Regions from separate parts of the Roseateles sp. AC306 genome, predicted to be linked through region 3. Evidence: predicted binding sites of a transcription regulator. Region 3 holds the regulator's gene; each other region holds the start of a gene.
The links. The regulator LexA, encoded in region 3, represses DNA repair genes until DNA is damaged. The targets are predictions, from matches to a motif close to ACTGTATNNNNATACAGT.

Region 1: a site for LexA is predicted at 5,820-5,837, ahead of AC0IZJ_RS09675 (LexA family protein). Genes of this name have one in related genera too.
Region 2: a site for LexA is predicted at 4,732-4,749, ahead of recA (recombinase RecA). Genes of this name have one in related genera too.

Annotation. Positions count from the first base shown of each region.
Region 1 covers NZ_CEEDEB010000003.1:356,515-364,005, reverse strand. The annotation lists gene AC0IZJ_RS09715 (sterol desaturase family protein) at 1-401, shown strand, start outside; gene AC0IZJ_RS09710 (hypothetical protein) at 571-852, shown strand; gene AC0IZJ_RS09705 (hypothetical protein) at 898-1,026, shown strand; gene AC0IZJ_RS09700 (hypothetical protein) at 1,156-2,049, opposite strand; gene AC0IZJ_RS09695 (hypothetical protein) at 2,150-2,449, shown strand; gene istA (IS21 family transposase) at 2,643-4,181, shown strand; partial or broken gene istB (IS21-like element helper ATPase IstB) at 4,178-4,929, shown strand; gene AC0IZJ_RS09680 (hypothetical protein) at 5,259-5,609, opposite strand; gene AC0IZJ_RS09675 (LexA family protein) at 5,838-6,284, shown strand; gene AC0IZJ_RS09670 (Y-family DNA polymerase) at 6,289-7,491, shown strand, end outside.
Region 2 covers NZ_CEEDEB010000009.1:114,751-122,241, forward strand. The annotation lists gene AC0IZJ_RS17970 (TerC family protein) at 1-154, opposite strand, end outside; gene sucD (succinate--CoA ligase subunit alpha) at 218-1,111, opposite strand; gene sucC (ADP-forming succinate--CoA ligase subunit beta) at 1,191-2,351, opposite strand; gene AC0IZJ_RS17985 (DUF2889 domain-containing protein) at 2,376-2,948, opposite strand; gene AC0IZJ_RS17990 (RecX family transcriptional regulator) at 3,125-3,637, opposite strand; gene recA (recombinase RecA) at 3,657-4,694, opposite strand; gene AC0IZJ_RS18000 (response regulator) at 4,846-5,517, shown strand; gene AC0IZJ_RS18005 (sensor histidine kinase) at 5,518-7,035, shown strand; gene rodA (rod shape-determining protein RodA) at 7,013-7,491, opposite strand, start outside.
Region 3 covers NZ_CEEDEB010000001.1:603,328-610,818, forward strand. The annotation lists gene AC0IZJ_RS02415 (HAD-IA family hydrolase) at 1-507, shown strand, start outside; RNA gene ssrA (transfer-messenger RNA) at 521-893, shown strand; gene AC0IZJ_RS02425 (DUF72 domain-containing protein) at 1,129-2,109, opposite strand; gene lexA (transcriptional repressor LexA) at 2,180-2,848, opposite strand; gene AC0IZJ_RS02435 (asparaginase) at 2,934-3,851, shown strand; gene AC0IZJ_RS02440 (organic hydroperoxide resistance protein) at 3,852-4,286, opposite strand; gene AC0IZJ_RS02445 (MarR family winged helix-turn-helix transcriptional regulator) at 4,322-4,798, opposite strand; gene AC0IZJ_RS02450 (DUF1304 domain-containing protein) at 4,928-5,290, shown strand; gene AC0IZJ_RS02455 (ATP-binding cassette domain-containing protein) at 5,283-7,220, opposite strand; gene prmB (50S ribosomal protein L3 N(5)-glutamine methyltransferase) at 7,217-7,491, opposite strand, start outside.

The sequences.
Region 1 (7,491 bases), on a different contig from region 3:
TCGTTCTTGGAATCTTGGGTGCGCCGGCTGCGGTCGTCGGCGGGTGGTTTGTCATCCTTGCCGTCCACTTGGCGTTCCAGCACGCGAATCTTGACTATCGCGTCGGAGCGCTGCGCTACCTTTTCGCGGTGGCGGAGGTTCATCGCTGGCATCACCGCGAGCGCTTCGAGGATGCGCAGGTCAATTTCGGCGAGTTCTGGCTGGTCTGGGATCACCTGTTTGGCTCCTTTCACCGACCCTCGCCACCGCTTGGTCCGGTTGGCATCGAGGGCGATCCTGTGCCGGCGAGCTATACCGCCCAGTTGGCGTTCCCGTTCAGGAAAACTGGACCAAAGCCGTCGGATTCATGGAACCAAGCATCTGGAGCGGGGGCTATTCATCCGCTCCCGCCGAGGGCATGACGAGGGGCTGCGCCAGCATGCGGCGCAGCCATGGCTGATCCGTGCTGCACCCTTGCCGGCCCGTCGAAGGTTGCGCAGAACGTGCACCCATGCCGAAAACACTCGGCCACCCAAAATCAGTCATAACCCCTGACCCCCAGCGAAGTCAGCCCGGGAATATCATCGAAAAATGCGCAAGCTGTTTGCCGTCTTTCTGGTGCTCTTCGGTTGCCTGACCTTCGTTGGGCAAGCGGTCGCGAGCACGTCGGCCGGCTACAGCGATTGCTGCCTTCAGGGCTGCAAGGGTATGGTGCATTGCGCCAGCGCCGCCTGCCAAGCGTGCGCGGCGCCACAGCCCGCACCCGCACCGCGGGCGATGGTCGCGCATCAGCCGGACGCGCCGCATTGGCCGTTGGCCAACACGTCCTTCGACGCTGGCCCGCGTCGCCAGCCGTGGAACCCTCCCGATTAGGTTGACGTCTGCATCGCACGTACATCAACCATCGAAAGGACATCCATGAAATCCAAGTTCATCAAGATCGCCGCTGCGGTCGCTCTGATCGGCGGCTCTGCCGCAGCCTTCGCCGCTCAAGCTTGCTGCGACGACATCGCCTGCTGCATCCAGCAGTTGCTGTGCTGCCTGTAAGGTCTCATTGAAGTGAGTCTGGGCCGGCTTCATCGCCGGCCTTTTTGATTCGCGAGCATCAGTGCCTGCAAAGACCCCAAGGCTCGCCTGTACGGCGAGAGCGGGCTCGTGACATGTCATCAGCCCATGTCACCTGAACTTCGAGCGGGTCTTGATACGGTCGATCAGCCGCATGGGTTGCGACGGCGCCAGTGCAGGGCCTGGGGGAGCTGGTGGCTCCACGTCTGAGTCTGAGCGTTCGATCATCCGCTTCAACAACGCCTCCACCTCCCGAACCCGCCCGATCTCCACATGCCCGTGCTTGGCGCGCAACTCGTTCGTGAAGAACACCATCTCCTGACGACGGTCAGGCCGCAGGTACACCCAGCGCTTGAGCGTCGTGTCGATGAGCATGAACAGCTCGTCAGCCAGTGGCGCGACGATGGGCAGTTCCGCCACCGCCGGCTGCATGCAGACATAGGCCTGCCAAGCCAGGTCGCGCAACTCAGGCGAGGCGATCAACTGGGCCTTCGTCATGAGCAGCGTGGTCGCCTGCAGCCCATCAAAGCCGGCCACCTCCACGAGCCGGTTCGCACATGCTGCGTCGAAAGCGCGCGAGCGCAGGTGGCCCGTCGAAGACCGCACCGGTTCGAACAGGAGTGAAGCAACTTCCGGGGCGAGGCTTGCCATGGCTTCATCCACCCACCGGGCATCCACCTCATCCTGGCGCAGCAGTGCCTTCATCGGCGCGTCGAAATAGGCGGCTGTGCCCGGATACCTCGCCTCCGCCAAGTCCACCGAACACGGCTGGTCGGGCTGACGCTGCGGCACGCGCTCTCCCGACTCGTAGAGATGCCACTTGCGAGACCGCTTCACGCCATCGGAGCCTTGACCCATCGGGCGCGCTTCGAGTTCCTGCTCAATGGCATGCGGCGACAACCCGGAATGAACCTTGACCGCAGAGACCCAAAGGCGGGTGAACAAGGCATCGACGGGATGCCGCTTCGGCCGCCCAGGGCGCGGCGGGAGGATGAACTGAGGCATGGGCCGAGCGTACAGAAATCCGTAATAACTGTCGGGTGGGCAAAAGCGTGACAGGCGGGAACACTGCGGTGCTGGCGGCATGTGTCGCCAACATCACCCGATGGACGCCGCCGACATTCCAGACCTCGAAACACTGAAGAAGCAACTCCGCCAGGACCTGGAGCGCATCCACGGGCCGCTCCTGGGCGGCCCGAAGCTGGTCGCCGCGCTGGGGCACAGCAGCGCTGCGTCGTTGCGCCAGGCGCGCCGGCGCGGTCGCGTGGCGGTACCGCTCTTCACACTGCCGAAGCGGCGCGGGTTCTTCGCGCTGACGCTCGACGTGGCGAACTGGCTGGCTGAGGCGCGGCTCACGGCCAAGGTCACGCACCCACCTTCACCCACCGCAGGAGAGTCCAGCTAGATCGACACCTGACACCACCATCCCGCCCAGAAACGCAAAAGCCCAGGGCGGCAACCCCGGGCTTCAGCGTCGGCTCAAGAGCCAATCGAACTTCAAAACGTCGATGGCAGTATGAGCTGCATGCCCCTCAGGCGTCAAGCCTGAGCGGGCGGCTGGGTGAACTCATCTGTTCATCAACAGCAAAGGAAAACCCATGAGGGTTCCCGTCCACCTGCAGCGCGAAGCTGCACGTCTTCACTTCTACGACTCCTCTCAGTCCAGCCGCGCCATCGCGCGCATCAGCGGTCTCTCGGCCAATACCGTCAACGACCTGCGCGCCAAGCTGCGCGGATGCGGGAAGGCTTGGCCCGAACTCCAGGTTCTCGACGACGACACCTGGTGCGCCACGCTCGGCACGCAGGACCGCAGCAGGGTCCCCGTCAAGCCAGTGCCCGACTGGTCATGGGTTCACGAGCAGATGCAACTGCCTGACGCCACGATGGAGCGCATCTGGCGCGAGTGGCGAGAGAGCTGCCCCGATGGCGTCGCGTACTCACAGTTCACGGCGCTGTATCGCGACTGGGCCAAACGCCAGCATGTCGTGATGCGACGCTCCCACCGCCCCGGCGACAAGCTGTTCGTGGACTTCGCCGGCCGCACCGTTGAAATCCGCGATCCCGAAGGCGGGCCGTCCACCTTCGCGCAAATCTTCGTGGCGGTCCTCGGCTACTCGAACTACACCTACATCGAGGCGCTGGCCAGCCAGACCACGCCGGACTGGGTGTTGTGCCATGTGCATGCCTTCCAGGCGCTGGGCGGCGTACCTCAGTGGGTGGTCAGCGACAACTTGAAGGCGGCCGTCTGGCGGCGAGAGCGCGAGCGCATCGTGCTGAACCCGGCCTACACCGACTGCCTCCGTCACTACGACACAGCGCCGCTGCCTACGGGCTCCCGCAAGCCGAAGCACAAGGCCAAGGCTGAAGTAGGGGTGCAGATCGCGCAACGCTGGGTGCTCTTCGCGCTGCGCGAGCGCGTGTTCTTCAGCCTGGCCGAGTTGAACGTGGAGCTGGTGCGGTTGACGGCGCAGCTCAATGACCATCCCTTCAAGCGCCTGCCCGGCTGCCGGCGCGAGCGCTTCGAGGCACAGGACCGGCCGGCGCTCAAGCCGCTGCCGGCCGTGCACTTCGAGCTGAGGGACTGGCGGTACGGCGTGCGCGTGCAAGATGACCACCACGTCGAACACGGCAGGCGCTACTACTCGGTACCGCATCACCTCGCCCGCGAGCGGGTGGACCTGTGCGTTGCGGGCCAAGCTCTGGAGGTCTTCCACAAGGGGCGGCGCGTCGCGATGCATCCGCTGCTGGCTACCGCCGGCGAAGCGGCCACGCTGCCCGAGCACCGGCCGCTGGCCCACAGGCGGGTCTTGGAGGGCGAGCCCAAGCTGTTGCTGGCCTGGGCGACAGAGGTCGGCGCCAGCGCGGCGCGGATGATCGAGCACCACCTGCAGCAGCGCCACGACGCGGCCAACGGCCTGAAAGCGGCACAGCGCCTGCGCGATCTGGCGCGGCACTACGGGGACGAACGCTTCGAGCAGGTCTGCGCCTATGCGCTGCCGCTGAACATCACGACGTTGCGCGGGGTCACGTCGATCCTGAAGGAAGAGGCGGACTTGCGTGCGAGTCGGCCGCCACCCAGGCCGCCTGCCGTGATTGGTGAGGTTCGCGGTGCCGACTACTTCAAGGAGCCGGCATGAGCAGCACACAACAGACGCTGGCGCGGATGCGCGAGCTGCGCCTGGGCGCAATGGCAGAGGCCTACGAGCATCAGCTCCAGCAGCCTCGGCTCCACGAGATGAGCTTCGAAGATCGCCTGGCGTTGCTGGTGGAGCATGAGGCATCGCAACGGCACGACCGCAAGCTCAAGCGGTTGTTCCGCGCAGCGGCGCTACCTGAGCCGGCGGCGCTGGAGGACCTCGATCCAAGGACCCAGCGCGGCATGGACCGAGCGCAGATCGCCAGCCTCGGGAGCTGTGACTGGATTCGCCGGCAGCAGAACCTCATCATCCAGGGCGCCACCGGTGTCGGAAAACGTGGCTGGCCTGTGCGCTCGCCGGTCAGGCGTGTCGGCTGGACATCCCGGTCATGTTCTTCCGAGCCAGCGATCTATGCAGCACCATCAGGGACCGGGCGCATGAGGGCGCGCTGCCCAAGCTGAAGATCGCCCTGGCCAAGCCGAGTCTGCTGGTGCTGGATGACCTGGGGCTGGGTGAAATTGACACGCTGGCGGGGCAGTTCCTTCTCGAACTGGTGGACCGGCGCCAGCGCACAGGGTCACTGCTCATCACGAGCCAGTACCCGACAGAGAAGTGGCACGCCTTCTTCCCGGACCCGACTGTGGCCGACGCGGTGCTCGACCGCATCGTGCACAAGGCGCACCGCATCACGCTCAAGGGCGAATCGATGCGCAAGGTGATGGCCAAGAAGTCGTTCCAGGCTGTCTAGAAGCGCCAGCACGCTGCGCAGGACTTCCAGCGGACTGCGCAGCCCGTCGGAACTGGTGCTCATGTTGCCGGAATTGCTGATGAAGTCGGGCCTGACGCTCAGGACGCAAAGGCGCCGCTGACTGCCAGCGCCGGACCCGGTGCTCAAGACACGTCGTGCAAGGTGCTCAGCAAAGACTGGACCGGGTGCTCAGGCAGCGCCGGAATATGCAATCGGAAATCTGGGTGCTTCCGGACGGCGACTACGAGGGCTGCCACGCAGAACTGGAAACCCACGCCCGCTGGGCATACGAGCTCATGCTAGAGGCGGTGTACTCAGGCCGCGAGGGTTCAGCGGACTAGCCGGAAGTCGCCGTGTCCCATCTCTTGCCAGAGGATCCGGGCCTGACGCCCCAGCAGTATGGAGAACGCGTTGAACGGCTCCTCTCCCATCTCGCTTTGGAGTTCGAACAGGCGGCTCTGCGAGATGTCGTCGTCATAGATCAGCCAAGCCCAGCTGCCCTGCTCATCGACTTGTTCGAACTCGAAGAAAAAGCACAGCCCGCTCCGGTGCCATGCCCTCGCGGCCGCACCGCCGTCGTTTTTGATCTCCCAGTCACCGCGCCACTCGGCCGGCCACGTGGTTGCGTCGAACCCAACGGCGGTCTCCGTGGTCGATGTGGATGAGTTGCGATCGGTCACGTCAGCGTACCTCTGCGCCTGAAGGCCGGCGAGCCCGCCCTGTTCTTTGCCGGGTCTTGAGGATGGTCCGGGTACCGCTGGGGCGGCAGCAGGCCTGCTTCGCGCCGAGCACGACGGGGTTGATGGCCCATTCCTCATGCGACGGGGTCGTGCTGCTTTGCATGTTTCAACCTTCGCTTGCGGGGACGCGCCGATAAAGGCGACACCTATACTGTACAAAACAACAGTATGCAGCGCATCAGCCTTTCCTCCGACATCTGCTTGGTACGCGTTCAAGCGGTGCCCCTGCACGTCCGCGACCTTGGCGTCGCGGTTCACGCCGGCTTTCCAAGCCCGGCCGAAGACATCGGCGCCAAGCGCATCGACCTCACCGCGGAGCTGGTCAAGCACCCCCAGGCCACATTCCTCCTCCGCGCGCGCGGCGACTCTATGCGCGACGCCGGCATCTTCGATGGAGACGTGCTAGTGGTCGACAAGGCGGTGACCGCAAAGAACGGCCATGTGGTCATCGCCGTCATTGATGGCGAGTTCGTTTGCAAGCACCTTCAGCTTCGCGCCGGCCGCGTCAAGCTCAAATCTGCCAACCCGAGCTACCCCGACATCGTGCCCAAGGAGGGCCAGGTGGTGGAGGTCTGGGGCGTCGTGACGGCAGCGATCAAGACCATGCCCGTGTGACGCCATGCTGGCGCTTCTGGACATCAACAACGCCTACGTTTCGATGGAGCGGGTCTTCCGCCCATGCTTGAACGGCCTGCCAGTTGTCGTGCTGTCGAACAACGACGGGTGCGCGGTGGCCAGAAGCGATGAAGCACGAGCGCTCGGCATCAAGATGGGCCAGCCGTTCTTCCAGTTCCGGCATCTGCAAGAGGATGCTGGCCTCGTGGCGCTCTCCGCCAACTTCGGCCTGTACGGAGATATGAGCGACCGTTTTATGAGTCTTGCGGCTGGACTCGGCCCCGAGCAAGAGGTCTACAGCATCGACGAGACCTTCATCTCGCTCGACGGCGTGCGCGGTGACTTGGTGGCGCGCGCTCGGACGATGCGCGCCAGGGTACTGCAGTGGCTGAGCCTGCCCTGTAGCGTAGGCATTGGCCCGACCAAGACCCTGGCCAAGTTCGCCAACCACGTTGCTAAGTCGGCTGAGCGTAAACCAGGGAGCTACCCGGCCGAGCATGCGCAGGTGTGCCACGTTGGCCGCTTGTCCGCGGCGGCGCTCGACCAGTTGCTCGTTGCAACGCCCGTCGGAGACATTTGGGGCGTAGGGCCACGCATTGGCGGGCAGTTGCGGGCAGCCGGCATCACGAACGCCAGCCAATTGGCCAAGCTGGATGCGAGCACTGTGCGCTTGAACTGGTCGGTCGTGCTGGAGCGAACGGTGCGAGAGCTTCAAGGCACGCCCTGCCTGGAATTCCAGGATGAGCCGGAGCCGCGACAGCAGATCGCGTCGACGCGTTCGTTCGGACAGCCCGTGCAGGAGCTGGGACAGCTAGTCCAAGCGGTGACCGAGTTCTGCACCCGTGCGTCGGAGAAGTTGCGCTGGCAGCAAAGCCATGCCAGCAAGGTCATGGTCTTCGTTCGGACCAGCCCCTTCCGTAAGAAGGATGCGCAGTACTCCCGCTCCGTCGTGATGCCGCTGCGCCGCCCGTGCGCCGACACCGCCGCGATCGTTCACGCAGCGATCGATGGGCTGCGGGGTATCTACAAGCCGGGCATCAATTACGCCAAGGCGGGGGTGATGCTGATGGGCCTTCAACCTGCAGAAGCCGGGCAGACCGAGCTCGACCTCGAGGACGATGAACCCGCCGGTGACCGTAACCGGCTCATGGAGGCTGTAGACGTCGTCAACGACCGCTTTGGCAAGGGCACGATTCGCGTGGGATCG
Region 2 (7,491 bases), on a different contig from region 3:
CCGCGGCACCGCCGATGATGGCGCGGCGCTGCTGCTTGGGTGGCAGCCGGCGCGTCGCCAGGGCGATGACGACGGCGTTGTCGCCGGACAGCAGGATGTCGGCCCAGATGATTTTCAGCAGGGCGAAGAAGAACGCGGCGTCGAGATGTTCCATGGCGGGCAATGAAAAAGCCGCCGGGCGATGACCCGGCGGCTTGTACTCAGGGCAGGGCCCGGATTACAGCAGGGCCTTGAGCAGCTTGGCCATTTCCGACGGATTGCGTGTGACCGTGAAGCCGCACTCTTCCATGATGGCGAGCTTGGCATCGGCCGTGTCGGCGCCGCCGGAGATCAGCGCGCCGGCGTGGCCCATGCGCTTGCCGGGGGGCGCGGTGACACCGGCGATGAAGCCGACGATGGGCTTCTTCATGTTCAGCTTGCACCAACGGGCAGCTTCCGCCTCGTCCGGGCCGCCGATCTCGCCGATCATGATGACGGCGTCGGTGTCCGGGTCGTCGTTGAAGGCCTGCATCACGTCGATGTGCTTCAGGCCGTTGATCGGGTCGCCGCCGATGCCGACTGCCGACGATTGGCCCAGGCCGATCTCGGTCAGTTGCGCCACGGCTTCATACGTCAGCGTGCCAGAGCGCGAGACAACGCCGATGCGGCCCTTGCGGTGGATGTGGCCGGGCATGATGCCGATCTTGATTTCTTCCGGCGTGATCAGGCCGGGGCAGTTCGGGCCCAGCAGCAGCGTCTTCTTGCCACCGGCGGCTTCCTTGGCCTTCATCTTGTTGCGCACTTCCAGCATGTCCCGGACCGGGATGCCTTCGGTGATGCAGATCGCCAGATCCAGGTCGGCCTCGACGGCTTCCCAGATGGCGGCGGCAGCGCCGGCGGGCGGCACGTAGATGACCGAGACGGTGGCACCCGTCTGCGACGCGGCCTCCTTGACGGTCGCGTAGATGGGAATCTCGCTGAACTTCTCGCCGGCCTTCTTCGGGTTCACGCCGGCGACGAAGGCGTTCTTGCCGTTGGCATACGCCTGGCAACCCAGTGTGTGGAACTGACCGGTCTTGCCGGTGATGCCCTGGGTGATGACCTTGGTGTCTTTGTTGATGTAGATGGACATTTCTTGTTCCTAATCAGTTGGGGACAGAGCTACTCGCTTCGCTCGGGCGGTCTGTCCCGCAATGGCATGGGCCTTGGCGTTAGGCGACAGCGGCGACGATCTTGGTGGCCGCTTCGGCCATCGAGTCGGCCGCAATGATGGGCAGGCCGGATTCGGCCAGCATCTTCTTGCCCAGGTCTTCGTTGGTGCCCTTCATGCGCACGACCAGCGGCACGGACAGGTTCACGGCCTTGCAGGCGACGATGACGCCTTCGGCGATGGTGTCGCACTTCATGATGCCGCCGAAGATGTTGACGAGGATGCCCTTGACGGCCTTGTTCTTCAGCATGATCTTGAAGGCTTCGGTGACCTTCTCAGCCGTGGCGCCGCCGCCGACGTCCAGGAAGTTGGCCGGCTCGCCGCCGAACAGCTTGATGGTGTCCATCGTGGCCATGGCCAGGCCGGCGCCGTTCACCAGGCAGCCGATGTTGCCGTCCAGGCTGATGTAGGCCAGGTCGAACTTGCTGGCTTCGACTTCAGCCGGGTCTTCTTCGTCCAAGTCGCGGTAGGCGACGATCTCGGGGTGGCGGAACAGCGCGTTGGCATCGAAGTTGAACTTCGCGTCCAGGGCCATCAGATTGCCCTTGGAGTCGCAGTTCAGCGGGTTGATTTCAACCAACGACGCGTCCGTGTCCATGTAGCACTTGTAGAGCTTGGCGAAGATGTCGACGGCCTGGTCGATGGACGCGCCGCTCAGGCCGATGGCCGCAGCGATCTTCTTGCTTTGCTCGGTGGTCAGGCCCACCAGCGGGTCGATCATCTCGGTGATGATCTTCTCGGGCGTGGAGTGGGCCACTTCCTCGATGTCCATGCCGCCTTCGCTCGACGCGATGAAGGCGACTGTCTGCGTGCCGCGGTCGGTGACCAGCGAAACGTAGAGCTCCTTGTTGATGTCTGCGCCGTCTTCGATATAGAGGCGACGCACCTTCTGTCCTTCCGGGCCGGTCTGGTGAGTCTTGAGCTGCATGCCCAGGATGGCTTCGGCCTTCTCCTTGACGTCATCAATCGTCTTGGCAACCTTGACGCCGCCACCCTTGCCGCGTCCACCCGCGTGGATTTGGGCTTTCACGACCCAGACCGGGCCGCCCAGCTTCTGGGCGGCTTCAACGGCTTCCTGCACCGTGAAGGCGGGGATGCCGCGCGGCACCGGCACGCCGAACTGGCGCAGGATTTCTTTGCCTTGGTATTCGTGGATTTTCATGGCTGGTCTTTCGGGTCGGGGAAGTCAGGATTCTTGGGTGGCTGGCTCGGTCGGTTGGTGCCAACGAGGATAGAACTGGGCGACGGTCGCGCTGTCGCGGCGCAACGCGTGGCAGCGGTCAAGCTGGAAGGGCGGGTTGCCCGCTGCATCGCCTTCGCGGGTATCGATGACCGAGCCGGCCATGGCCTGGATGACGGCCGTGGGCAGGATCTGACAGAGCTCGGTCAGATGCGTGCAGCCGCGCGTACCGCCGAGACGTTCGGTGACGGCCTGGCGAAAGCCCTTCATCAGATTCAGGCCGACGAGCCGGGCATAGGCGTCGCGGTGCTCGCCGCAGGCTTGCGGGTAAGGCATCCACAGCGTTTCGGACGAGGCGGCGGTGATCGTCAACGTCGCGTCGACGGTCAGATGCAGGTGCATCTCGTGGATGGGATCGCCCGCCTTGCGGGGCACGCCGGCCAGGGGCACGTCATGCGACTTGGTGTCGCTGAGGCTGGCTTCGACGTCGAACAGGCCATCATCACGCGCAAACACTCGCACATCGAGGGCGCGGCGGTGCAGCGGGCGGCGCGTGACGGTGGGGTGGACTGCGGGCATGGGCGGGAAGCAAGCGAAACAAACCGGCCGGTGCCGGTACAGCGGTTTTGCCAGCTTTCGGAGTCGCTTTGCCTTAGGGGGCCAGAGGCTTGTAACCGGTGAACCGCCGTTTCGGGGCAGCCGGCAATGTAGCACGGGGGGTGAAAATCACCCCTGCGCGCTCTGGCAAGCCGCTCTTAGGCCTTGAGCAAGCGGCGCACCACTTCGGGGGCAAAACCCCGGGCAAGCAAAAACCGGCTTTGGCGTGCCTGTTCGGCGACGCCTCGGGCAGGTGCAGCCCCGAAACGTTTCAGCCAGACCTCGCGGGCGCGCTCCAACTCGGTCCCGCGCAAAGCGGCCTGCTGCTCGGCGTCCAATTTCAGCCCATGCTGCGCGAGTTCCTGCTGGATGCGCTGGGCGCCGAAACGGCGGGCGCGCAGATGCAGGCGAGATTCGACGAAGCGGGATTCGTCCAGATAGCCGCTGGCGGCAAGGGCATCGAGCAGGGCGTCGACCGCAGACTCGCTGGGTTCAGCGTCGTAGTCTGAACCGGCGTCGTTACCGTCGTCCGCAGTTTGAGCCGCCGCGAGGCGAGCATGCCGTTGCCGTTCGATGCGCATCAGCTTGCGCCGCAGCTCGATCCGGCTGTGATCACGTTGAGCCAGCAGGCCGATGGCGCGAGCCTTCAGCGACAGCGGCGCACGCACCATGGCAAACCGCCGGAGGGGCTTATTCCGGTGTCGCGGTGGTCAGCAGCGCCACACCCAGCGATTCGCGGATCTTGTTCTCAATCTCGATGGCCACGTCGGGGTTTTCACGCAGGAACTCGCGAGCGTTGTCCTTGCCTTGCCCAATCTTTTCGCCCTGGTAGGCGTACCACGAGCCGGACTTCTCGACGATCTTGGCGACGACGCCCATGTCGACGATCTCGCCCTCGCGGCTGATGCCCTCGCCATAGAGGATGTCGAACTCGGCTGTCTTGAATGGCGGGCTGACCTTGTTCTTGACGACCTTGACCTTGGTCTCGGAGCCGATGACTTCCTCGCCCTTCTTGATGGAGCCGATACGGCGGATGTCCAGGCGCACGGAGGCGTAGAACTTCAGCGCATTGCCACCGGTGGTCGTTTCGGGGCTGCCGAACATGACGCCGATCTTCATGCGGATCTGGTTGATGAAGATGACCATGCAGTTGGTCTTCTTGATCGTGGCGGTCAGCTTGCGCAGCGCCTGGCTCATCAGACGGGCCTGCAGGCCGGGCAGGCTGTCGCCCATTTCGCCTTCGAGTTCGGCCTTGGGCGTCAACGCCGCAACCGAGTCGATGACGATGAGGTCCACCGAGCCGGAACGCACCAGCGCGTCGACGATCTCGAGCGCCTGCTCGCCGGTGTCAGGTTGGCTGATCAGCAGTTCCTGCAGATTGACGCCGAGTTTCTGGGCGTACTGGATATCGAGCGCGTGCTCGGCGTCGATGAAGGCACAGGTGCCGGCGAGCTTTTGCATCTCGGCGATGACCTGCAGCGTCAACGTGGTCTTGCCCGAAGACTCGGGGCCGTAGATCTCGACGACGCGGCCGCGCGGCAGGCCGCCGACGCCCAGCGCGATGTCCAGGCCAAGGGAGCCGGTGGAGACGACCTGGATGTCTTCAATGACCTCGCCTTCACCCAGACGCATGATGGAGCCCTTGCCGAACTGCTTCTCGATCTGGGCGAGGGCGGCTTGCAGGGCCTTGGCTTTTTCGGTGTTCAGGGCTTTGACGGGGGCGTCCATGCTGGTCTCCAGATGCAGTGAGTGAATTATGGGCCAATCTGTATGTTTGTACAGTGGTTTGTCCCCAGGATTGATGAGCATGCTAGGTGCCAGCTGGCTCATGGCGTGAGCCAGCTGGCCAACGCCTAACATCCGCAGCGGAGACAAGACGATGCGCATCCTGATTGCCGAAGATGACCAAGTGCTGGCCGATGGGCTGTTGCGCGCATTGCGCGCGTCGGGCTATGCGGTGGACCGCGTCAGCAGCGGCACGGAGGCCGATTCGGCGCTGGCCACGCACGAGTTCGATCTCGTGATCCTGGACCTCGGCCTGCCGCGCCTGCATGGGCTGGAGGTGTTGCGCAAGCTGCGCGCGCGCGGCTCGACGATGCCGGTGCTGATCCTGACCGCAGCGGACAGCGTCGAGCAGCGCGTCAAGGGCCTGGACCTGGGCGCCGACGACTACATGGCCAAGCCCTTCTCGCTGCAGGAGCTAGAGGCGCGTGTGCGGGCACTGACCCGGCGCGGCCTGGGCACGGCCAGCAGCGTCATCAAGCATGGGCCGCTGACCTTCGATGCCACCGGTCGCGTGGCCTACATCAACGAGCAAATGCTTGAGCTGTCGGCGCGCGAGCTGTCGCTGCTGGAGGTGCTGCTGCAGCGGGCCGGGCGGCTGGTCAGCAAGGACCAGCTCGTCGAGCGGCTGTGCGAGTGGGGCGAGGAGGTCTCGAACAACGCGATCGAGGTGTACATCCACCGGTTGCGCAAGAAGATCGAACAGGGACCGATCCGCATCGCGACGGTCCGCGGCCTCGGCTACTGCCTAGAGAAAATCTCGTCGTAAATGCCGGCAGAGAACGGCGCCAACCCGCAGCAGCAGGGTTCGCTGTTCGGCGAGATCCTTGATTGGATGCTCGCGCCGCTGTTGCTGATCTGGCCGATCAGCGTGGCGCTGACGTGGCTGGTGGCCCAGGGCATTGCCAGCCGGCCCTACGACCGCGAGCTGGGCGAGATGGCGCGCAGCCTGGGGCAGCAGGTGGCTGCCCCCGACGCGCCGGCGCGCAGCCGCGACCGCTACGCCCTGGCGCCCGAGGCAGCGGCGCTGCTGCGGGTGGACGCTTCGGACACCGTTTTCTACCAGGTGCTCGGCCTGCGCGGCGAGCTGCTCAGCGGCGACGCGACGCTGCCGGTGCCCAGCGAGGACGGCGCCATCGTGCCCTGGGAGCTGCACTTCCGCGATGACGAGGTGGGCGCGGATGCCGTGCGGGTCGCCTACCTCTGGGTCGCACCCGAGGGCCAGGCGGGGCAAGCCAGGACCATGCTGGTACAGGTGGCCGAGACGCTGGGCAAGCGTGGGCGGCTGACGAACGAGATCATCAAGGGCGTCATCCTGCCGCAGTTCGTCATCCTGCCGCTGGCCGTGTTGCTGGTGTGGCTGGCGCTGGCGCGCGGCATCGCCCCGCTGAACGAGCTGCAGCGGCGCATCCGTTCGCGCGAGAGTTCAGACCTGTCCCCCATCGACGAGCAGCGCGTGCCCGACGAGGTAGCGCCGCTGGTGCAGGCCATCAACGACCTGCTGGCGCGGCTGGATTCATCGATGAGCCGGCAGAAGCATTTCCTGGCCGATGCGGCGCACCAGCTGAAGACGCCGCTGGCGGGGCTGCGCACGCAGGCCGAGCTGATCCAGCGCGAGATCGACGCCGGCCGCGCCTCGCCCGAGGAGTTGAAGCGCTCGCTCGCCCACATCGCCCGCGCCAGCGAGCGGGCGGCCCATATGGTCAACCAGCTGCTGTCGATGGCGCGAGCAGAGGATGCCGAGCAGGCCATGCGGCGTGAGCCGCTCAACCTGGCCGAGGTCGCCGTCGACACGGTGCGCGACTTCGTGCCACGCGCGTTGGAGCGGCGCATCGACCTCGGCTACGACGGCGTCGTGCCGGAAGACAGCCGGCTGCGCGTGCAGGGCCAGCCGGTGCTGATCGGCGAGCTGATCCGCAACCTCGTCGACAACGCACTGCTTTACACACCGGCCGGCGGCCTGGTGACGGTGCGTGTCGTGGAGGATCCGTTCGGCCAGGTCGTCGTGCTGCAGGTGGAAGACACCGGGCCGGGCATTGCGCCGGCTGAGCGGGAGAAGGTCTTCCAGCCCTTCTACCGTTCGCTGGGCAGCGGTGCGGAGGGCTCGGGCCTGGGGCTGGCCATCGTCAGGGAGATCGTGCAGCAGCACGAGGCCGAACTGACGCTGGACGACACGCGTCTGCGCCGCGCGGCGGGCGGGGAGTCGCCGGACGGGCAGGGGCCGGGCGCGCGGTTCACGATCCGCTTTCCTGCCGAGGTACCGGCTACGTCTTCACCAGCTTCTTGACACGGGCGATCGACATCAGCAGGCCGAGGCTGAGCCCAAGCGTCACCATGGCCGTGCCGCCATAGCTGACAAAGGGCAGGGGCACGCCGACGACAGGCAGGATGCCGCTCACCATGCCCATGTTGACGAAGACGTAGGTGAAGAAGGACAGCGTCACCGCGCCGGCCATCAGCCGCGTGAACAACGTGGGTGCGTCGGAGGCGATCATCAGGCCGCGCAGGATCAGCGCCGTGAAGCCGGCCAGCAGCGCCAGCGCGCCGAACAGGCCGAACTCCTCGCCGAAAGCCGCGAAGATGAAGTCGGTGGTGCGCTCGGGAATGAACTCCAGGTGGGTCTGCGTGCCCTTCATGAAGCCCTTGCCGGTCAGGCCGCCGGAGCCGATGGCGATCTCGCCCTGGATGATGTGGAAGCCTTTGCCGAGCGGGTCCTTGGACGGGTCCAGCAGCGTGCAGATGC
Region 3 (7,491 bases):
GCCCGCGGCATGCTGGGACAGGCATTCGCCGTTGCGCCCGGGCAGCAGTTTTACGACGAGCTGAAGCGCGAATTCCTCGACCGCTATGAGACGCTGATGTATGACAACACGCGAGCGTTTGCCGGCGTCGAGGCCGAACTCGCGGCGTTGTCGGCTGCGGGTCTTGTCTGGGGCATCGTCACCAACAAGGCAGAGCGCTTCGCGTTGCCGTTGACGGCGGCGCTGCGTCTGGGTGCGCGGGTGTTGGTGGGCGGTGACACCACCGGCCATACCAAGCCACATCCGGCGCCGCTGCTGGAAGCGGCGCGCCGTCTGGGCGTTGCTCCCCAGGGCTGTCTCTACGTGGGCGACGACGAGCGGGATGTGATCGCTGGTCGCGCGGCCAGCATGGCGACGGCGGTTGCGGCATGGGGATACCTGGGCGCGCAGGCAGATTTCAGTCAGTGGGGCGCTGATATCGCGCTGGCCGCTCCAGGCGAGCTCTTGAAACAGCTCGGACTGGCCTAAACTAGCGAGCTCTGGGGCCGACTTGGTTTCGACGTGGGTGCGGATCCGGAGTAGGGCATGCCGAGCACCAGTTCGCTCGTAAAACCACTGGAAACAAAGTAACTGCAAACGACTCTACGTTCGCACTCGCCGCTTAATTGCGGATGAGCTTCTCAACGGCAGGCCGATGGGCCGGGCTGAATCCCGCAAGGGGCTAGGCTGAGAAGTCACTCACATCGGCTGGCAATGCGCTGGGTCACTCAGTGTGTTGTGAGACTAAGTGACTGGCGGGAAAGCTAGCGTGCCACTGCGCGAGTTGACCGTGAGATTCAAATCAGCCGGCTAAGCATGTAGATCTGCCCGGTGATGGCTTGCGGACGGGGGTTCAATTCCCCCCGGCTCCACCATTACAGAGTTCAGCGAGGTTCGCTGAATTCCAAAAAAGGCCTAAGTCAATCAACGACTTAGGCCTTTTTCTTTGTCCGTCAGCGTCCGGGTAAGTGCGCCACCTTCCGGCATCTGACCGGGTAACTTTCAGGATAGCCCGGCTCGTCGGGGTGACACTCCTCGCAGAGTTACCCAGCCGGTATTCGGGCTATGGACCCCACCACGATTGATGGTGAGAGCGCGCGAGCGCGGGGGCTATTTCTTTGCACCGAATCCCTTTGCTCGTACGCGGGGACCCGGCATAGCCCAGTCGGGCATCGACGCTCCTCGCTCGCCGATCGGGCTGTCGAGGCCCAGCTTGCGGGTGAGCGTCGCGGCGTCAAAGGGTGCATGAACTTTGACGTCGTTGTCGAAATAGCAGTAGATGTCGCGGCGGGAATGATGGGGACCGGGATCCGTGGAGGCCAAGCGGGCGTCGTATACCTGGTGGCCGCTGCTCCAGGCCTTGACGCGCGTCGCCCAGCGGTCCAGCGCCTCGCCGCTGTAGCCGCTCGCGTAGAGCTCCTTGTCGCCGTGCAAGCGCACATAGACGAAATCTGCGGTCAGGTCTTCAAGCAATGGCCATTTGCCGGCTGTATCGGCGACGACCAGCGCGACCTCGTAACGCCGCAGCAGCGCGATGAAAGCTGGGTCGACAAAGCTTGGATGGCGAATCTCGACGGCATGGCGCATCGAGCGTTTGCGGTCGATGTCCAGGCTCACCCGGCCTTCAACGCGCGAGTCGTGACCTCTGGCGATACGCGCCGCCGCTTCAGTGTCATGCGGCAGCATGGCGAAAAATGCTTCGAATCGATCCGGCTTGAAGGGCAGCATCGGCGGGAACTGCCAGAGGATGGGGCCGAGCTTGTCACGCAATTCGAACAGGCCGTTCGCAAGAAAATTGGCCAGTGGCGTCTCGATTTCCTTCAGCCGCCGCATGTGGGTGATGTACTTCGGCGCCTTCACGGAGAACACAAAGCCGGGGGGCGTGTCATCGCGCCACTGCGCGTAGTAGTCCGGGTGCTGAAGCGAGTAGAAGGAGCCGTTGATCTCGATGGTGGGCACCATCCTCGATGCGAACTCAAGTTCGCGTCGCTGGACCAAGCCCTCCGGGTAGAACACACTGCGCCAGGGTTCGTATCGCCAGCCGGAGATGCCGATTCGAATGTCACCACCGGGAGCGCGTGCCTTGGCCATGCGGCAACGGGGCAGGGCGCGTGCCCAAACCGGCGTCGATCCAAGCGAATCGCGCGCCGTTCAATATCGATCAGTTGAAGCCTTGCCCTCTGATCAAGCCGACGGCCAGGCCCTCGATGCTGAAGTGCTCGCTGTCGTTCACATGAATGGGCTCGAAATCAGCGTTCTCAGGCAGCAGCTGGATGCCGTCCGGCCCGCGCTTGAAGCGTTTGACGGTGACTTCCTCACCAACGCGGGCGACGACGATCTGGCCGTTGCGGGCTTCCTTGGCGGACTGCACGGCGAGCAGATCGCCGTCGAGGATGCCGATGTCCTTCATGCTCATGCCCTTGACCTTGAGCAGGTAGTCGGGCTTCTTCGCAAACAGCGTTGGCTCGACGGTGTAAGTCTGCTCGACATGCTCCTGCGCCAGGATGGGAGCGCCGGCGGCAACGCGGCCGATCAAGGGAAGCGTGAGTTGGGCGAACGCCGGGATGGGCAGGCTGAACTGGCGGGCGCGATTGACGGCATTCAGCGTGTCGGACTTGAGGCGGATGCCGCGCGAGGTGCCGCCGACCAGTTCGAGAACACCCTTGCGCGCGAGGGCCTGCAGATGCTCCTCGGCGGCGTTGGCGGATTTGAAACCCAGTTCGGCGGCGATCTCGGCGCGGGTGGGGGGCGAGCCGGTGCTTTCGATCGCGTTGCGCACCAGGTCGAAGATCTGCTGTTGGCGGGCGGTAAGCTTGGGTTGGTCTTGCACGGGCGGCCTTTTCAAGGTGGCTGGAAATTTGTCCAGCACCTGTATTTTTGTCCAGGAAACCAGCAAATTGCAAACCCCAGCGAAATTGATCGTCATTCTGGGCACCGGCGGCACGATTGCTGGCACCGCTGCAAGCGCCAGCGACGGCGTGGGCTACACGGCCGCGCAGCTGCGTGTCGAGGACTTGCTCGCTGCTGTGCCGGCATTGGTGGGGCGGCCATTGGAGGCGCAGCAGGTCGCACAGTTGGACAGCAAGGACATGGACTGTGCGACCTGGCAGCGCCTCGCGCATGCCGTGCAGGCGCAGTTGGCGCGGCCCGAGGTGGCGGGCGTCGTTATCAGCCACGGCACGGACACGCTGGAGGAGACAGCCTACTTTCTGCACCGCGTGCTGGCGCCAACCAAGCCCGTGGTGCTGACGGCGGCGATGCGGCCGGCGACGGCGCTGGCGCCCGACGGGCCGCAGAATCTTTTCGACGCTGTGCAAGTGGCGGCCACCCGGGGCGCCATGGGTGTGGTCGTTGTGCTGGCGGGTCGCGTGCATGACGCGATACAGGTGCGCAAGACGCACAGCTACCGCGTCGATGCCTTCGAATCGGTGGACGGCGCGCTCGTGGCCCGGGTGGAGGAGGGCGCGGTCCGGCTTGTTGGCCGCTGGCCGGTGGGTGAGGCGTTAGGTCTGAATCGTGTCGCAAGGCCGGCGGAGAGCTGGCCACGCGTCGACATCGTGCTCAACCACGCCGGCGCCGATGGCCGTGTCGTGCAGGCACTGCTAACGGCGGGTGTGGACGGCATCGTCGCAGCCGGGACAGGCAACGGCACGCTGAGCATGACCCTGGAGGATGCGCTGCGTGACGCCGAGGTGCGCGGCGTACGCGTGCTGCGCAGCACGCGCTGCGACGCCGGGCCGGTGATGGACCTGCCCGGCCTGCTGCCGAGTGCCGGTGCACTGAGTCCGGTCAAGGCCAGGATCGAGCTGATCCTGGTCCTGCTCGCGGGCTGATCAGACGATCGTCAGCGTCACGTCCACATTGCCGCGCGTGGCGTTGGAGTACGGGCATACCTCGTGGGCGGTGGCCACCAGCGCTTCCAGTGCGGCGCGCTCCATGCCGGGCACGGAGATCTTCATATCGACCTGGATGCCGAAGGCGCCCGGCTTGTTGGCGTGCGGGCCGATGGCGACATCGCTGGTGATGGACACCTCGGCGGGCAGGCTGATCTTCTGCTTGCCGGCGACGGCCTTCATCGCGCCGATGAAGCAGGCGGAGTAGCCGGCCGCGAACAACTGCTCGGGGTTGGTGCCCGGGCCGCCGGCGCCGCCCAGTTCCTTGGGCGTGGACAGCGTCACGTCGATGGCGCCATCGGAAGACTTGGCAGTGCCGGCGCGGCCGCCAGTGGCAGTTGCGGTGGCGGTGTAGAGGGCTTTTTCGATGGCCATGGGGGCTCCTTTGGGGGTCGTGGTGGGAAAGGTGATCAGTCGGTAGTGGCTTGACTCAGCTGCTGCCGGAGTTCGTGCAGCCGCTGGGTCAGTGCGACGAGCTCGTCCAGCTCGCAGGCGCTGGCGCAGGCGAGCTGGTTGGGGATGTCCAGCGCCAGGGAGCGCAGCTTGCGGCCTGCGGGTGTCAGAAACAAGTCGACGCGGCGCTCGTCGTCCGTGGCACGGAGGCGCTCGACATGGCCCAGCAGCTCCAGTCGCTTGAGCAGTGGCGTCAACGTGCCAGAGTCCAGCGACAGGCGTTGGCCGAGCGCGGACACGCTCAGGCCATCAGCCTCCCACAGCACCAGCATGGCGAGGTATTGCGGATAGGTCAGGCCCAGCGGCGCCAGCAGCGGCTTGTAGAGCTTGGTCATGGCCAGCGAGCTGCTGTACAGCGCGAAACACAATTGACGATCGAGCTGCAGCCATTGCGTGCGGGGATCGCTGGCGGTGGACGGCTTGGCGCGTGGCATGGCTTCTAATGTAGTTGGCAATTCAATTGCGTACAAGTTAAATGGTCTTTCCCACGTCTTTTAGCGACAGGGGACCTTAGGGCCATCTGCGAGGATGCGCCACCCCAATCAATGATGAGGAGAGAGACGATGCAGACACTCGCAATCGTGCTGGCGGCGCTGGTGGCACTGCTGCACCTGTACTTCCTGGTGCTGGAAATGTTCTTCTGGACCAAGCCGCTGGGCCGCAAGGCCTTCGGGCTGAAGGCGGACTTTGCCGAGCAGAGCAAGTCGCTGGCGGCCAACCAGGGGCTCTACAACGGCTTTCTCGCTGCGGGCCTGGCCTGGGGCCTCGTGCAGGGCGCCGCGGGAGCGGGCAAGCCCTGGCTGGTGTTCTTCCTGGGCTGTGTCGTCGTGGCCGGCGTATTCGGCGCGGCTACGGCCTCCAGGAAGATCTTGTTCGTGCAGGCGCTGCCGGGCGCACTGGCCCTGGCAGCGGTGCTTCTTAGCTGAGCGCTTCGATCTGCTCGCCCAGCTCCAGCCAACGGGCTTCGTCGGCTTCGAGCTGGTCGCTGATCGCCTTCAGCCTTTTGCCCATCTCGGCGATGGCCGACGCGGCGGCGCCTTCAGCGAGCTGAGCTTCGATGCTGGAGCGCTCCGTGGCAAGCGCATGCATGCGCTTGTCGATCTGCTCCATCTCCTTGCGCAGCGGCCGCGTCTGGTCGGCGAGCTTGGCGCGCGCCTGACCTGAGACCTTGCGGTCCTCGCGCGCTGCGGGGGCCGGCGCAGGTGCGGCGGCAACCACCGGCGCGGGCGCGGCTGCTGCCGCCGATTGCTTCTTGGCAGCGCGGGCGGCTTCCTTGCTCTGGTCGAGCAGCCACTTCTGGTAGTCGTCCAGGTCGCCGTCGAAGGGCTTGACGACGCCGTCGGCCACCAGCCAGAACTCGTCGCAGACCTCGCGCAGCAACGCGCGGTCGTGGCTGACCAGCATGACCGTGCCCTCGAACTCGTTGAGCGCCATCGACAGCGCCTCTCGCGTGTTCAGGTCCAGGTGGTTGGTGGGCTCGTCCAGCAGCAGCAGGTTGGGGCGCTGCCACACGAGCATGGCCAATACGAGGCGGGCCTTCTCGCCGCCGGACAGGCTGCCAACCTGCTGGTTAACCATGTCGCCGGTGAAGCGGAACTGCCCGAGGAAGTCGCGCAACTCCTGCTCGCGGCCGGCCGGGCCAACCTCGCGGGCCAGCCGCACCATGTGCTCCAGCGGGCCTTCGTCCAGCCGCAGCACGTCCAGCTCCTGCTGGGCGAAGTAGCCGATGGACAGGCCCTTGCCCTGCGTCAGCCTGCCGGCGAGTGCAGGTTGCGTACCGGCAATCGTCTTCACCAACGTCGACTTGCCCTGGCCGTTGGCGCCCAGGATGCCGATGCGCTGGCCGGCCAGCACGGAGCGGTCGATGTTGCGCACGATGGTGGTCGTGCCATAACCGGCCGACATCTCGTCGAACATCAGCATCGGGTTGGGCAGATTGAGCGGCTCGCGGAACTCGAAATTGAAGTCGGCCGAGGCGAGTACGGGCGCGAGGCGCTCCATGCGCTCCAGCGCCTTCACGCGGCTCTGCGCCTGCTTGGCTTTGCTGGCCTTGGCCTTGAAGCGGTCGATGAACTTCTGCAGGTGGGCCACGCGCTCCTGCTGCTTGGAGAAGGCCGCCTGCTGAAGCACCATGCGCTCGGCGCGCTGGGTCTCGAAGCTGGTGTAGTTGCCGCCGTAGCGCACCAGCTTGCCTTCGTCCAGATGCAGCGTGACCTTGGTGATGGCGTCGAGGAATTCGCGGTCGTGGCTGATGATGATCAGCGTGCCGTCGTAGCGCGCCAGCCAGGCTTCCAGCCAAACGAGGGCGTCCAGGTCCAAGTGGTTGGTGGGCTCGTCCAGCAGCATCAGCTCGGCCGGGCACATCAGCGCGCGGGCCAGCTGCAGGCGCATGCGCCAGCCGCCGGAGAAGCTGTTGACCGGGGCGTCGAGCTGCTCGCTCTTGAAGCCCAGGCCCATCAGCAACGCCTGGGCGCGCGAGCGGGCGTCGAAGGCGCCGACGTCGGCCAGAAGCGCATGCGCGTCAGCCATCGCGTGGCCATCGTTGGCGGCCTCCGCCGCTTCGAGCGCGGCGCGGGCGGCCACCAGCGGCAGGTCGCCCTCCAGCACGTAGTCGGTCGCGCCGTCGTCCGTCTCGGGCATGTTCTGGGCGACCTCGGAACGGCGCCAGTGCTTGGGCACCTCGACCTCGCCCTTGTCGTTGCCCAGGCGGTGGGTCAGCAGCGCAAACAGGCTGGACTTGCCGGCGCCGTTGCGACCGACAAGGCCGATCTTTTCGCCGGGTTGCAGCGTGGCGGACGCGTTGTCCAGCACCACCTTGACGCCGCGGCGCAGCGTGATATCGCGCAGCGTGATCATTGCAGGGCTTCCTTGGTCAGCAGCAGCACCTGGTCGGCGCCGGAGGAGGTTTCCAGCCAGACGGTCTCAAGCGTCGGAAAGGCGGCCTCGAAGTTCTCGCGCTCGTTGCCAATCTCCAGCACAAGCACGCCGTCGTCGGTCAAGGCAGCGGGCGCGGCGCGCAGCAGCTCGCGGATGAAGTCCATGCCGTCCGACCCGCCGGCCAGCGCCAGTTCGGGTTCGGCGCGGTATTCGGCGGGCAGGGCGGCCATGCTGGTGCTGTTCACGTAGG